Regions from separate parts of the Brevibacillus sp. FW306-2-1A-C05A genome, predicted to be linked through region 2. Evidence: a T-box and tRNA genes for the amino acid it is inferred to sense, from the RefSeq annotation. Region 2 holds a T-box; the other holds one or more tRNA genes.

Region 1 (7,412 bases), on a different contig from region 2:
GCATCAGTTTTGACAGCGGAATATTTCCTCCTGCCATCTGGATACATGCTGAAATCAGCCCTCGAGCCAGCTTACGTGTACGAAGGCGATGAACCTGCCCGGCTGGTTGCGCTCGTAGAGGCGGGAATCGGCATCGCCTTTATCCCTTGCACGGGAAGGAGCTTGCACGAGCAGGTCCACTATTTGCGGGTAGAGGGCTGCAATTTGGCGCGCGAGATCGCTTTGCTCTGGCACAAGAGCCGGTACATTTCCCGCGCTGCCCGGGAGTTTCGCGAGATCGTGGAGGAATACTTTGCGGACGTCACGAGCAATGCGCTGCTGTCCTTTTGCAAACCGGATGCTTTCCGCTTGGAGCGTGGAAAATGACAGGCAGACGGGCGGCCACGACAGCCAGGTCAGAGCCAGTCTGCTGCTGTTTGCCACACAAGAAAGAATACGAAAACCCACCTTTACGAGCGGGCCGCAACATCTGGCGCGGCGTGGTCGCTCCACTCGTAAAGGTGGGTTGTTCTGTCTCGCGTTACGGGGCGAGTTCCAGGTCAGGTGCGGACTGGGCGTTTTCTGCCGAAGACTCGCCGCTGCTCGATTCATCTGCATTGCGGGGAGGGGCAGCGGTGCTGAAAGATTCGGCTTCGGCAAAATTCGTCTGCTCGCTGAGCTGTGCTGTCAGCGCCTTAAACTTTTCTCCCATCTGCTCATCGAGCCTGCCCATCGTCTGTTCCAGTGCGGCCACTTGCTCGCGTTTGGCTGTTGCCGTTTGGCCTGACAAAGCCCGGCTTTCGTCCAGCTTGATCTCCTGATTCAACACCCGGATGCCGCGGGCGATTTTATGTTTCTGGGCAGAAAGCTGTTCGAGCTGCTCCAAGTTACCGGACAACGCCATGAAATGCTGGAAGGCAGGTTCTTCGGCAGTCTGGTTGCCAGCGTCAGCGGGTTTTTCAGGAGTCGGCTGTTTGCTGTCTGCATCCTGGACGAACGTCTTCTGCATTTCATCCAGCTTGATTTGGCTGATTTGTTCATCCAGAGCGCGAATTTGCTCATCGAGCGCCTTGATCTGCTCCTGGATGCCCTGGGCTTGCCCGCCCGATTTCAATGCTGACTCATATAATTTGCTTTTGCTCTCTTGCAGCTTTTCCCGTTGGGGCTGCAACGATTGCATCAGGTCATTTTTTTTCGACTGGTTGTTTTTCGCAAAAAGGCTGCGAGCCTGGGAACTGACAGTGACGGAATCGGCTTGTTTTTTTTGCTGCCTGTCCGCTACTGCCTGATTTTCAGCCCCGTTGCTTAAGCGAAGGGGGCTTTGGGGGTGCAGGGCGTGCGACATGGAAATTTTCACATGGGTTCCTCTTTTCCAATCAGCGGTAATGCTGCTTCTCCTGTTACCATCGGCTATATTTTTCCATTTGTGTATAGGAATTGCGGACAATGGTTAAAGTTTTTTTGAACGGAGAAGGCCGCAAAAAACAGCCTGCCTATCATGAACTAGGGCGAATTTCCGCGAACGGCTCGGAGGAAGCAGGATGTTTTTCTTCTATATAATATACAAAGGACAGCCCGCGCCGTCGCGGACGGACAAGTTTGTGCTTGTCGACCCGAGCCTATACACAACGGCTTTATATGGCGTCACTTTCCATATCCTTGACTTTTTTTTCACATATGTTACAATTACGCTTGTAAAAGAGGTCCGAAAACCACTTTTCAGCAATGCGAACCTGGCAAGCGACAGCTTGCGCAAAAGGGGACAGCATTTGTTTTGCGGGTGTAGTTCAATGGTAGAACTCCAGCCTTCCAAGCTGGTCGCGTGGGTTCGATTCCCATCACCCGCTCCATAGCGTTTGGCGGTGTAGCTCAGATGGTCAGAGCGTTCGGTTCATACCCGAAAGGTCGGGGGTTCGACTCCCTCCGCCGCTACCTGATTGATTCCACACATGGCGGTCGTGGCGAAGGGGTTAACGCACCGGATTGTGGCTCCGGCATTCGTGGGTTCGAGTCCCATCGATCGCCCCATAGTAGAAACAGCAAAAGCCCAGCGAGATTCCTGCACGGATCTGGCTGGGCTTTTTGTATGCGCATTTTCAGGACGAGTTTCTCGCTCGCTACATGTTGCGGTGCAGCATGGCAGTGGTCCGAGCATAGGCACACATGCGATCGACCGCCCCGCCTTCATGCGGCGAAACATGCAGGCGGTGCGAAAAAAGCATACAAGCGCGCGCACGAGAAAGGTTCGCGGCGGGGCGACACAGTTCCTTACGCGGCCAAGAAGCTGCCAGCGGGAGCTTGTTTTTGCCTGCTTACGGAAAAGGATGCGGCTGAAAAAAGTGAATCCGGTTGCCAAACGGGTCTGTCACGCACACCTCGCGCGTTCCCCATGGCGTTTTTTCCAGACCGGGCCGGGCGTATTTGTACGACTTGCCGGTAAGCGTCTGGTGCAGCAGCTCGATGTCCTCGACCTGCACGCGGACAGCCGCGCCCGGACAGGCGTCTCCGTGATGTTCGGTTAAGTGCAGCACGCACTCGGGCGACGAGACTTGCATGTACAGCGGAAAATGGTCCTCGTAGCGATGCTCCCAATCGACCTGAAATCCGAGAAAATCGACGTAAAACTCCTTCGCTTTTGCTTCGTCAAAAATGCGGAAGACAGGCGTGACGGCAAGAGTCATCTGTTCACAAACCTCCTTAATGCAGTAATCGTGGACAAATGCAGCCCTTCGTGAAAAATCGTCCGCACCAGCACCTGGGCGATGGTGTGCATGCCAGATTCGGTGGCAGGAAATGGTTCCTCCAGCCGCTCCCCATAGGCGGAGCGAATTTGCTGAGGCTGTTCTTCCAGCAAGGCGAGGATGGTTTGCAGGGGAGGGGGAGGAGATTGCCAGTCTGCCGGTTTGGTCCCGTAGCCGAACCATTCGCGGAAGCCGGGCGGAATCGGAGCCTCCTCTTTCGTCAAGTGCTGCAGCCATAAGTATTGATCCAGATAGATGTGTCCCAAGTTCCACAAAATATTGTTGGAAAAGCCCGCCGGGACGATGAGCGCTTCTTCCTCTGACAAGCCGTTTACCGCCTCCAGCACTTCCTTTCGATAATCTTCCAACTGCTGAAAGAGGACAATATGCCGTTTTTCCATACCTCTGTTCCCTCCTGATTTCGCTTCTTCTTACCATTCCATGCCATCGCCGCTTTCTCCTATCCGCGAGAAGGGAAAGGCACAGAAAAAAAAGCGTGCCGGGTCCCCGGTGGACCGACACGCTTGATTCAATTACATGCCTTTTTTCTCCAAGACATGGGCGGGCGCGAAAAGCCTGCGCCATTTGATTTGCGGCACGCAGATGGCCGCGAGGATCATCAGAACGCCGCCCCATTGGGAAAGCGTCACGTTTTCTTGGAGGACAAAGCAGGACAAAAGCACGACGGTTGGCAACTCGACGGCACTCAAGATCGTGGCGAGGCCGTTGCCGATGCGGGGGACGCCTACCGCCAGGCAAAAAATCGGGATGACCGAGCCGAATACGGCAACGAGCAAGCCGAGCGGAAGCAGTCCGTCCATCAGCCGTCCATTGAGCAAAAAAGTAGGCGGGTAGACGATGGAGAGCATCACGGCTGCCATGCTGATCGTAATCGCGCTGCGCAAATAAGGATTCATGCCCGGAAGGACGCGCCCGCTGAAGAAAATGACCAGCGCGAACGTTGCCCCCGACAACAGGCCGCAGACCAGACCCGTGATGCTGACGTTTTGCAGCCCGCCTTCGCTAAGACCGCTGGCCAGCACCGTCCCGCCGCCGAGCATGAGCAGCGATACCCATTTTTCTGCTGTCGGCCATTTGCGGTCGACGAGCGATTCGAGCAGGACACCGATCCAGGTGAACTGGAACAACAGCACGATGGCGAGCGAAGCAGACACGCGACTGACAGCCTGATGGTAAAAAATACTGGTGGAAGCCATCATCAGGCTGACTGGCGCCAAAATCAGCAAATATTTCCAATGAAACCGTTCCCGCGAGAAGAACAAGGCCGCAATCGACATAATCAAGCCGCCGAAAATCAGTTGGCTCCCGCTCATTTCAAAAGGAGTGAAGCCAAGGGCGAACGCGTGCTTCATGAACAGGGACAGCACCCCGTAGCTGCATGCGCCGAGCAAGACTAACAAAACAGAACGCCAGTATGTCATAGGTAAAAATTCCTTTCTTATGACTAAACTCGGTTGAATAATGCCTATTGTACACCAGCGTTAAAAATGGTACAATGAAAAATTTGATCTCACTTCATTGTGTTACTGAGGTAATCAGATGTCTTGTTACATCGCTGCCATGGTAGCGAATGAAAGTGTCTCGAGCGCTTATATTGGTGATGAATACATAGCCGATTGGCGACAATTCCGTTACACTACTCTATAGGATGGGCACATGGCAAAATCAGTGGAGGAAGAAAAATGAAACAGGGGATACTTTACGCGTTTGCCGCGTATTTTGCATGGGGGATGCTCCCGCTGTACTGGAAGCTGTTCCAGTCGATGGGCGCATGGGAGATTTTGGCGCATCGCATCGTCTGGTCTGTTCTTTTTGTCGCAATCATTATTCAGGTAACGAAACGCTGGCGCGCGATGTGGGGATCGGTATCCGGAGGCAAAATAGCCGCGGCGCTTGCCATCTGCTCCCTGCTCATCAGTGCGAACTGGCTGATCTACATTTGGGCGGTAAACAACAACCAGGTCATGCAAACGAGCCTTGGCTACTATATGAATCCGCTGTTTACGGTGCTGCTCGGCGTGATCTTTTTAAAAGAAAAAATGCATGCCGGACAGTGGGTAGCGCTGATTCTGGCTGCCTGCGGCGTCCTGTTCATCACCGTGCAATACGGCGAGTTTCCGTGGATTGCCCTCTCGCTGGCGCTCACGTTTGCGTTTTACGGCCTGGCGAAAAAGGTGGTGAAGATGGAGGCGATGATCGGGCTTGCGTGGGAGACGCTGTTCGTCGCGCCAATCGCGCTCGGCTATCTGATTATGCTCCAGGCCAACGGGACAGAGACCGTGACGACTTTGGCATGGTGGCAGATGTTGTTGCTGGCGCTGGCCGGAGTCGCGACGGCGATGCCGTTGTACTGGTTTGCGCAAGCCGCGAAGCGCTTGCCGCTCTCGATCGTCGGCTTCATCCAGTACGTCTCGCCGACGATTACGCTGCTTACCGCTGTGTTTTTGTTCGGAGAGCCGTTTACGACGACGCATCTCATCAGCTTTTCGTGCATCTGGTCGGCGCTCGTCATCTTTACCGTAAGCTCGATGCGCAAAAAGCCGGCGACGGTTCCGCTCAAGCCGGAAGTGGCGATCAAAAAGCAAGCGTGAGATTAGAGAAAAAAACTCCTGACCGATTCCGGGACGATGCTCTCGGCGGGTCAGGAGTTTTTGTTTGCGAACCGCTGGCCTTAGCCTTGGTGCTTGCGGCGGTATGCGCCGTGGTTGGTTGGGCCGACGTATTGGTTGAGGGCAAAGGAGTGGCGAATCGCTTCTGTAATAAATTCCTTCGCGACTTCGACGGCTCCGCGCACGGAATTGCCTTTTGCCAGCTCAGCGCAGATCGCAGCAGAGAAGGTGCAGCCTGCTCCGTGCGTGAATGTAGTGTCAAAGCGCTCGGATTCGAGCACTTCGATGTTTTGCCCGTCGTAGAAAACGTCGACAGCATTGCCGCTTTGCAGCTTGGTGCCGCCTTTTACCACGACGTAAGAAGTGCCGAAGTCATGAATGCGTTTTGCCGCTTCTTTCATGTCTTCTACGCTTGTCAGCGCGCCCATTTCGCTGAGGATGCCCGCTTCGAACAAGTTTGGCGTGGCAACCGTCGCACGCGGGAGCAGCACTTCACGCAGGCTGATGGCGATTTCCGGATGGAGCGCTTCAGCGCCTTTACAGATCATCACCGGGTCTACGACGACATTTTTCAATTGGTATTGCTCTATTTTGCGGGCAGCGAGGTCAACCAGCTCGGTGGTGCCAAGCATCCCGGTTTTGACTGCATCGACGCCGATTCCGGCGAGCACCGTTTCGATCTGTTTTTCCAGAATAGCCACATCGATCGGGAACACTTCATGGAACCAGTCATTGTGCGGGTCTTGGGCCACGATAACAGTAAGGGCTGTCATTCCGAAGACGCCAAGCTCCTGAAACGTTTTGAGGTCTGCCTGTTGTCCAGCACCGCCGCTGGTATCGGAGCCTGCAATGGTAAGCGCTTTTTTCATTGTCATTTTGATTATCTCCCTCTTGTGCAGCAGCGAAGTGAATGCAGAGCTTTACTGTCATGCACTGTAATGTCTCCCTCTATATTAAGAGGAAAAAAACAGCGGTGTCAATAATATCCCCATAAATAAAAAACCGCTTCCCGGGATGAGAAACGGTTTTCATTATGTAGATCATGTTAGCGGGAGGCAGCGTGATGAAAAGAAAAGCTGATCGGCGTAGACAGGGAGCGGGAGCGTTTGGTCGCGAGCTGTTTGGCCTGTTTGGCTGCTTCGAACATGCTCGGCGCCTTGATGATTTCTACCCATCTGCGAGTTGCGGTTTCAAATAAAAAGCGATAGATTGTCATCGGTCATCGCCCTTTCGTGTTTTCTTCACACTCATATTGTAGTACGTATTTGGCAGCAGTTGGTTACGCGTTTGTTACATGATTTTGAAAAAGCTGTTGCATTTGTGTGAAGGCGAAATAGTTTTTGTCAAGTCCGTTACGTTTTTCGACTTTTTACGTCTTTAGTATGAGAAAAGAACGAATGAGGTGCTGTAAAGATGGCCAACACAACGGGAGAGCTGACAGTAACCGGAGTCAATCACAGCTACGGAACGGGGAAGATCAAGGTTCCGGTGCTGTTTGATATCAACCTGCACGTCAACCGGGGCGAGTTTGTCGCCTTGTGCGGTTCGTCCGGTTCAGGGAAGTCGACGCTGCTGAATTTGCTCGCTGGTTTGACCAAGCCGGAGGAAGGCAGCGTGATGGTGAGCGGCGAGGAAATCTCCAAGTTTAACGAAAATGAATTGTGCCTGTTTCGCCGCAAGCACATGGGCTTCATTTTCCAGTCGTACAACCTTTTGCCTAACTTGACGGCGCTGGAAAACGTGGAGCTGCCGTTGATCTTCGCGGGCGAAAGCGTCAAGAAGCGGCGGGCGAAAGCAAAAGAGATTTTGCATCGGGTCGGACTGGAAGGACGGATCGACCACCGGCCGAACGAGCTTAGCGGTGGGCAGCAGCAGCGCGTCAGTATTGCGCGGGCGCTCGTCAACCAGCCAGGCATCATTTTGGCTGACGAACCGACGGGGAACCTGGACTCGAAGACCGAACAGGAAATTCTCCATCTCATGAGAGAAATGAACAGGGAAAATGGGACTACGTTCATCATCGTTACCCATGAACAGGAAGTAGCAGAGCAGTCCGACCGCG
Region 2 (7,412 bases):
ACTTTCGGATCACGACTCAGCTCCTCGATCCATTCCAGATGCTCGTCTGTCATATCTTTTGCGTCCTGAGGGTGCCATCCTACGACTGCGTAAATAAAATCATAGGTTTTCGCCAGCTCCATGCAGGTCGGGATGGTTTCCGCGTTAAACCCGATGTTCACGATCGTGCTGACGCCGTTTTCCCGCGCGCGGGCAATGACCTCCTCGCGATCCTCGTCGAATTCCTTCGCGTTCAGATGCGCGTGCGTTTCAAATAGCAAAATAGGTCCTTCCTTTCCTAGCCCTCGTTACTTCACAATCGCTCCGTTTGGCATGCTCGGATCGACTGTCGCCAGCGTCAGTTGGTCGCCTGCGGATGCTGCCAGGATCATGCCCTGCGACAGCTCGCCACGCAGCTTGACTGGCTTCAGATTGGCGACGAGGATTACTTTTTTGCCGACCATTTCTTCCGGAGTGTAGTATTTGGCGATACCGGATACAACCTGGCGTTTTTCATAGCCGAGGTCGAGTTGCAAAATCAACAGCTTGTCGGCGTTTGGATGCTTCACACATTCTACTACTTGTGCGACACGCAGCTCTACTTTGCCAAAATCGTCGATGCCGATCTCGTCTTTGGCATCTGCTGGTTTTTCCGTTACTTCAGCTTGGTTGGCAGTCGTTTCGTTCACAGGTGCTTCCCCTTTCAATGCGTCTTGCTTTTTCTTGTTTTCCTCTGCTTGGCGGCGCGCTTCTGCTGTCGATTCGTCGATGAAGGCCAGCTCAGCCTGCACGTCCAGGCGCGGGAACAGCAGCTCTTTGCGGCTGACAGTGCTTCCGGCAGGCAATCCGCCCCAGACGCCGGCAGATTCCCAGCTTGTTGCCTGCTCGTTGCCCAGGATTCCGAGTTGGTCCCAGATTTTCGCCGGAGCTTTGGTCATGAACGGCTGAATCAAAATGGAGGTGATGCGGATGCTCTCCGCAAGATTGTACATGACCGTTGCCAAACGTCCCTTGGTTTCTTCCGATTTTGCCAGATTCCACGGCATCGTTTCGTCGATGTATTTGTTGGTGCGTCCTACCAGCTCCCAGATGTGGGCAAGCGCGTTGGAGAAACGCATTTCTTCCATATGCTCCTCGACCAGCGCCTTTGTTTTCATCGCCAGGCCGATCAGGCTGTCATCCGGCTCTCCGGCATCTTGTGCGGCTGGCACGATGCCATCGAAATATTTTTCGATCATCGTAGTGGTACGGCTCAGCAGGTTGCCGATGTCGTTTGCCAGATCGTAGTTCAGACGCTGGATAAACGATTCCGGTGTGAAAATGCCATCCTGGCCGAAGTTGATCTCGCGCAGCAGGAAGTAGCGCACGCCATCGGAGCCATAGCGATCAATCAGCAGCTTCGGATCAATGACGTTGCCTTTGGATTTGGACATTTTTCCGTCCGGCATCAGCAGCCAGCCATGACCGAAAACTTGTTTTGGCAGCGGCACATCGAGCGCCATCAGCAAAATCGGCCAGTAGATCGTATGGAAGCGCAAAATGTCTTTTCCCACCATATGCACATTCGCAGGCCAGAAACGGCGGTATTTGCTGTCGTCGTCAGACAAGTAGCCGAGCGCGGAAATGTAGTTGGTCAACGCGTCGATCCAGACGTAAATGACGTGCTCAGGATCGCTCGGCACTTTGATCCCCCAGTCAAACGTGCTGCGGGATACGGACAAATCCTGGAGGCCCGGCTTGAGGAAGTTGTTAATCATCTCGTTGCGGCGGCTCTCCGGTTGGATGAAGTCAGGGTTCGCCTCGATGTGCGCGAGCAATCTGTCCTGGTATTTGGACAAGCGGAAGAAGTAGTTTTTCTCCTTCACTTTTTTCACTTCGCGGCCGCAATCCGGGCAAATGTAGCCTTTGTCGGTCTTACATTGTGTCTCGGTCCAGAAAGCCTCGTCCGGCACACAGTAGTATCCCTCATACTCGCCCAAGTAAATGTCGCCCTGATCGAGCAGACGCTGGAACACTTTTTGCACGACTTCCTTATGACGCGGCTGCGTGGTGCGGATGAAATCGTCGTAGGAGATGTCCAGTTTTTGCCACAGGTCGCGAATCCAGTCAACAACCGGATCGATGAACTCCAGCGGCTGTTTGCCGTCTTCGGCTGCGCGCTCCTGAAGCTTTTGTCCATGCTCGTCCGTACCTGTCAGGTAGTAGACGTCATAGCCGCGCAAACGTTTGTAGCGCGCCAGAGCATCACAAGCAATTGTCGTGTAGGCATTGCCGATGTGCAGCTTGTTGCTTGGATAGTAAATCGGTGTGGTGATGTAATATGTTGGTTTCATGCAACCTAGCCCCTCCTGATAACGTTTAGAAAAATAGAAAAGCCCACCCCAAAAATTGGGGCGAGCTCTAACTCGCGGTACCACCCAAATGCTCCGTTCCCCTCGCGGACAACGGACTTGGTGAGTCTGAAACAGACTCTGCCCGTAACGTGGGCCGACGTCACAAACTACTGGGCACGGTCATTTCCGTGGCTGTTCATCTGCAAGACTCTGGGGCCATGTTCAGCCTGCTCGCTTATGCCGGTTTTCAGCTACCCCGGCTCTCTGGGATAAGGAGGATCGGCTTACTCTTCCCATCATAGTCGTTTTGCTATCAATTCCCTCATTTACCCTCTATTGTACACGACCGACTTGTTTTGTAAACATCCAGGAGGGCCGAACGGCTACGATTTATTTTATACATGACAGGAAAAGGCAAAAAAGAGAAGACAAGGCTTTTTTGTCGAATGGGCGCGGCTTTATTCGACATAAAGTGACCGATTCGACACGCATTTCTCCCAGTTAATTTTATCCATAAAATTTTCCATACCGTTTCCATTTTTCTACGAAACGCTGATATATCAGCTTTCCTGTTTTCAAAAAAAACTTTGCTTTTCAAAGATTTGTCAAAATGATGTTGACACCTTTGGGAATCGCTGGTATGATAATCCCAACAGATAATGTCGAATATTGACGATTAATGATGAGCGTTTACCAATACATCGACATATGAAGACTTGAGAGGAGAATTTACTATGATGAAATCAACAGGGATTGTTCGTAAAGTAGATGAACTGGGTCGTGTCGTTATTCCGATCGAATTGCGCCGCACACTGGGCATCGCGGAAAAAGACGCTTTGGAAATTTACGTAGATGGCGAGCGCATCATCCTGAAAAAATACGAGCCTGCTTGCATCTTCTGTGGAAACGCTGATAAAGTATCTCATTTTAAAGGTAAAATCGTGTGCCAGGATTGCCTGACCGAGATGCCTGTTGTTAAACGCTAAACACTCATTTCCATACGTACTTGATTTACATACGATATGCCTTCGCAAAGGGACAAGCTTCGCGGAGGCTATTTGTACTGCCTGCGTCGCTGCTGCGCTGGTTGATCGGACGAAAAGAAAAAGCCGACCCGTTCGGTCAGCTTCCTGCTCATCTTACTCGTCTTCCTGGTCGCGGTGGTATTCGTTGTAGACGTCGCGCTTGGGCAAACCGCGATCGTCTGCCGCCTGTTTGATCGCCTCTTTTTTGCTCAAGCCTTGCTCGCAGTAATGCTCGACATGCTGGACAATGCTCAACTGCTGCCACCAGATGTTTTCCTCGTCTGCTTCAGCAGCGGTTGTGCCTGTAAAGCCTTCGACAATCACGCAAAACTCGCCGCGCACTTCGCCATTGCCCAGCCATTCCAGCAGCTCATCAAAAGTGCCGCGCACGAACTCTTCGTAGCGCTTGGTCAGCTCGCGCGCCAGCACGGCCCGCCGATTCCCCCACGCTTCCCGCATGGCCGCAATCGTCTTCTCGATGCGGTGCGGCGCTTCATAAAAAATCAGCGTCTCCGGGTAGCGCTTGAGTCGTTCCAGCTCTTCGCGCCGCTCCTTGTTTTCCCGGCCGATAAAGCCGCAAAAGACAAAGCGGTCTGTCGGCAGCCCCGAAGCGATCAACGCCGTCAGCCCTGCGTTGGCTCCTGGCACCGGAACGACAGGGTATCCGGCAGCGACCGCATCGCGCACGAGATCAGCGCCCGGATCGGATATCGCCGGAAGTCCGGCGTCGCTCACCAGCGCGATCTGTTTTCCTTCGGCCAGCCATTGCAGCAGCCCCTGACCGCTCGCTTCCTTATTATGTTCGTGATAGCTCACGGTGCGCTTTTCGATTTGAAAATGGTTCAACAGCTTCCTTGTTTGACGCGTATCCTCGCAGGCAATCACATCAACCGCCCGCAGCGTTTCCAGGCAACGGACCGTCATATCATCGAGATTGCCGATTGGCGTAGCGACCAGATACAGGACACCTGTTTCTTCCTGCGCAAAGCTGCGCTGTATATTCATCGCGGCGTCCCTCCAATCAACTGTTCTTTTTGCTTGCGATTCAGCCGTTTGATTCCTTCCTCGCGCTTCAAGCCCCACGAACGGTCAGGCCCTTCTTCCCAAAAGACAAGCGCAAGCGGCCCGCGCCCTCTGGTGTATTTCGCCCCTTTGCCTTCATTGTGCATCGCCAGGCGGCGCAGCAACTCCGTCGTATAGCCGGTGTACAAGGAGCCGTCCGCGCAGGCGAGAATGTAGACAAAATGGCTTTTATGCGAGGGAATCTCGTCTGCCGAAGTAAATTTCTTGCAGTTCTTCACAGTATTCCTCACCATTCTCATAGACAATCAGCGGCGGCTGAATCCTCAGCTCCGGCTTGCCACCCCTGATTCCTTCGATCAGCACCATATTCGGCTCGGCTTCCTTGCGCGGGTAAACCAGACGCATCCGCTTCGGCTCGATTCCGTACTGGCGCATCAAGGAAATAATGTCGATCAACCGCGTCGAACGGTGAACGAGAGCAAGCTTGCCGCCGTTTTTCAACAACTGGCTGCCCACGCGAATGACGTCTTCCAGCGAGAGCAAAATCTCATGACGGGCGATTGCAAAATGCTCGCTTACATTTTTCTCCCCGCTCGTCGCAGGCATATAAGGCGGATTGCACGTAATCAGATCGAATTTCCCGTGCCCGAAAAGCGATACCGCGTCCTTGACATCTCCGTGGTGCATCTCGATCCGCTCCGTCAGTCCGTTGAGCGTCACGTTGCGGCTCGCCATGTCGAACAGCCGCTGCTGAATTTCGATGCCATCAAAACGCGCTTCCGGTGTGCGCGTGGTCATGATAAGCGGGATCGCTCCGTTGCCCGTGCACATGTCGAGCACTCTCCCGCGCTTGGGAACGGACGCAAACCGCGCCAGCAGCACGGCGTCCATCGAAAAACAGAACACCTCGTGGCTCTGGATAATTTTCATTTCGTGAGTCAATAAATCGTCAATGCGCTCCGCATCATAGAGCGGCACGTTAATGACTGGTTCCATCCTTTGTTCCCTACTCCTTTTTTCCTTGTCTTGGAAAAAGCGACCTGACACGTGGCACAGGTCGCTTTCTCCATGTGGTGATCGCTCGTCACCTTTTATTTTTGAGGTCCTCCGCTCAAAAACGAGAGACAGAACAGACAATCCCCTTCTTTGCGCAGACTGCCGAAATGCACGTTGCAGATGTGAAACCCTTCTGCATACAGGCGGGCAAGGTTGTCGTACCCTTCCCCGACCACGGCTTTTTTCGCTTTCTCCTTGGCGACAGGGTTTGCTCCCTTTTGTTTTGCCGGAGAGCCAGTCTTTTTCTTTTCCAGTCGGTTGCGAAGATGCTGGTTTTCAACGAGTAATTGGGCGTTTTCCTCCATCAAAACGACGATGACGTCTTTCAACTCACCGATCTCTTTGTACAGGTCCCCAATTCGTTCTTCAATGCTCGCCATCTTGACGAAGATTTCCCGTTTGTCCACTAGCTCACCTCTCCCCTACCCCCACACTTTATTCATAGGTGGGGAGCCCTATCGCAATCTCATCTAAACCAAACTCTGTGATGCGTTTGTCGATCGAAAGCTCCACCTGAACGGACTGATCCAGTACGTTAACGGAAACGACTCGTCCATTTCCCATCGGGGTAGTGACCATTTTGCCGACATCCGGCATTTCATCACGCGTGCTTTCGTAGTTGTCATTCTCGTATTTTAAACAGCACATCAACCGACCGCACAGACCGGAGATTTTTGCTGGATTCAACGAAAGGTTTTGATCCTTGGCCATTTTAATCGAAACAGGCTCGAAATCGCCGAGGAAAGTCGAACAGCAAAGCAGCCTGCCACAGGGGCCAATGCCGCCCAGCATCTTCGCTTCGTCACGCACGCCAATCTGACGCAGCTCAATGCGAGTGCGGAACACGGAAGCGAGGTCTTTTACCAGCTCGCGGAAATCAACCCTGCCGTCCGCGGTAAAATAAAAAATGATCTTGTTGCGGTCAAATGTGTACTCCACATCGACCAGCTTCATATCGAGCTTGTGCTCCTTGATCTTCGTCTGGCACACGGCAAAGGCATTCTTGGCAGCTTGCTTGTTTTCATCAACCTGCTTTGCGTCTTTTTCGTCAGCCATACGAATGACCTTTTTGAGCGGTAACACCACATCGGACTCAGCGACTTCTTTTTTGCCGATGACGACCTTGCCATATTCGACCCCTCTCGCCGTTTCGACGATTACGGTGCAATCTTTCTCTATCGGCAGTCGGTCAGGGTCGAAGTAATATATTTTGCCCGCTTTTTTAAAACGGACCCCAACAACCTCATACAAGGGTTATCCCTCCTGGAATTGAAGAACCAACCGCTCAAGAGCCAACTGTGCGTTGGCGTTTCGCTCTATCCGATTTTTCGTATCCATGACCAAATCTATCCCATGCAAGAGCTCAGCTTTTGTCCATACCAGTGCTTGTCCTTGCAGCACATCCTGTTGGTCGCTGTTAATGAGATGGGCATGCCTGCCTACTTGCACATACAGGATATCGCGCAGCCAAAGGATGAGCAAATCTAAAAAGAGGGGTAGTTCCTCTTTGATTTTGTCGCTCTTTTGCAACATATCATGGATGGTGAAGAGCGCAGACGAATGACGCTGTTTGCACTCATGGCTCAATTGTATCACTAGATTTCTTAGCTGTGCAAACGATTCTGATTGGCTGAGTGCCTTGGCCTCTTCCACATTTGTCGTAATGTGGGAGGCAACCTGCGCCATCCCGGCTGTAATGCCGTCTGCCCGGAGTTGTTCGGCGATCGCTTCGGCAGAAAGTGGCGAGAATTGAACGATTTGGCATCGGGATAAAATCGTCGGGAGGATCGAGTGGCTGTGTTCCGTCAACAGCAAGGCAAGCACGCCAGCGGGCGGCTCCTCCAAAAACTTCAGCAGGCTGTTGGAGGCCTGGGTCGTCATTTTGTCGACGTGTTCAACGATGTACACCTTGTGCCCGGACTCTACCGCACGCATCGCCATTTCTTTTTGCAGCGCGCGAATCTGGTCGATTTTTATTGAGGCCCCGTCCGGTGTA

The links. A T-box is a leader RNA that pairs with one kind of tRNA and senses whether it is charged. The one in region 2 lies ahead of metG (methionine--tRNA ligase), so its partner is inferred to be a tRNA-Met.
Region 1: it encodes a tRNA-Met, which carries the amino acid that the T-box ahead of metG (methionine--tRNA ligase) is inferred to sense. The anticodon was not compared.

The regions. Positions count from the first base shown of each region.
Region 1 is NZ_JBYSWV010000001.1:510,451-517,862, reverse strand. Features, by position in the region: gene AC3WJN_RS02685 (ABC transporter substrate-binding protein) at 1-13, shown strand, start outside; partial or broken gene AC3WJN_RS02680 (LysR family transcriptional regulator substrate-binding protein) at 1-366, shown strand, start outside; gene AC3WJN_RS02675 (hypothetical protein) at 521-1,336, opposite strand; tRNA gene AC3WJN_RS02670 (tRNA-Gly) at 1,756-1,829, shown strand; tRNA gene AC3WJN_RS02665 (tRNA-Met) at 1,838-1,911, shown strand; tRNA gene AC3WJN_RS02660 (tRNA-His) at 1,932-2,007, shown strand; gene AC3WJN_RS02655 (glyoxalase superfamily protein) at 2,292-2,660, opposite strand; gene AC3WJN_RS02650 (DinB family protein) at 2,657-3,121, opposite strand; gene AC3WJN_RS02645 (EamA family transporter) at 3,254-4,162, opposite strand; gene rarD (EamA family transporter RarD) at 4,424-5,332, shown strand; gene pdxK (pyridoxine/pyridoxal/pyridoxamine kinase) at 5,413-6,225, opposite strand; gene AC3WJN_RS02630 (hypothetical protein) at 6,396-6,566, opposite strand; gene AC3WJN_RS02625 (ABC transporter ATP-binding protein) at 6,764-7,412, shown strand, end outside.
Region 2 is NZ_JBYSWV010000014.1:36,823-44,234, reverse strand. Features, by position in the region: gene AC3WJN_RS11015 (TatD family hydrolase) at 1-260, opposite strand, end outside; gene metG (methionine--tRNA ligase) at 288-2,312, opposite strand; T-box leader at 2,366-2,621, opposite strand; gene AC3WJN_RS11005 (AbrB/MazE/SpoVT family DNA-binding domain-containing protein) at 3,047-3,298, shown strand; gene rsmI (16S rRNA (cytidine(1402)-2'-O)-methyltransferase) at 3,452-4,342, opposite strand; gene AC3WJN_RS10995 (GIY-YIG nuclease family protein) at 4,339-4,638, opposite strand; gene AC3WJN_RS10990 (tRNA1(Val) (adenine(37)-N6)-methyltransferase) at 4,589-5,356, opposite strand; gene yabA (DNA replication initiation control protein YabA) at 5,452-5,823, opposite strand; gene AC3WJN_RS10980 (PSP1 domain-containing protein) at 5,852-6,667, opposite strand; gene holB (DNA polymerase III subunit delta') at 6,671-7,412, opposite strand, start outside.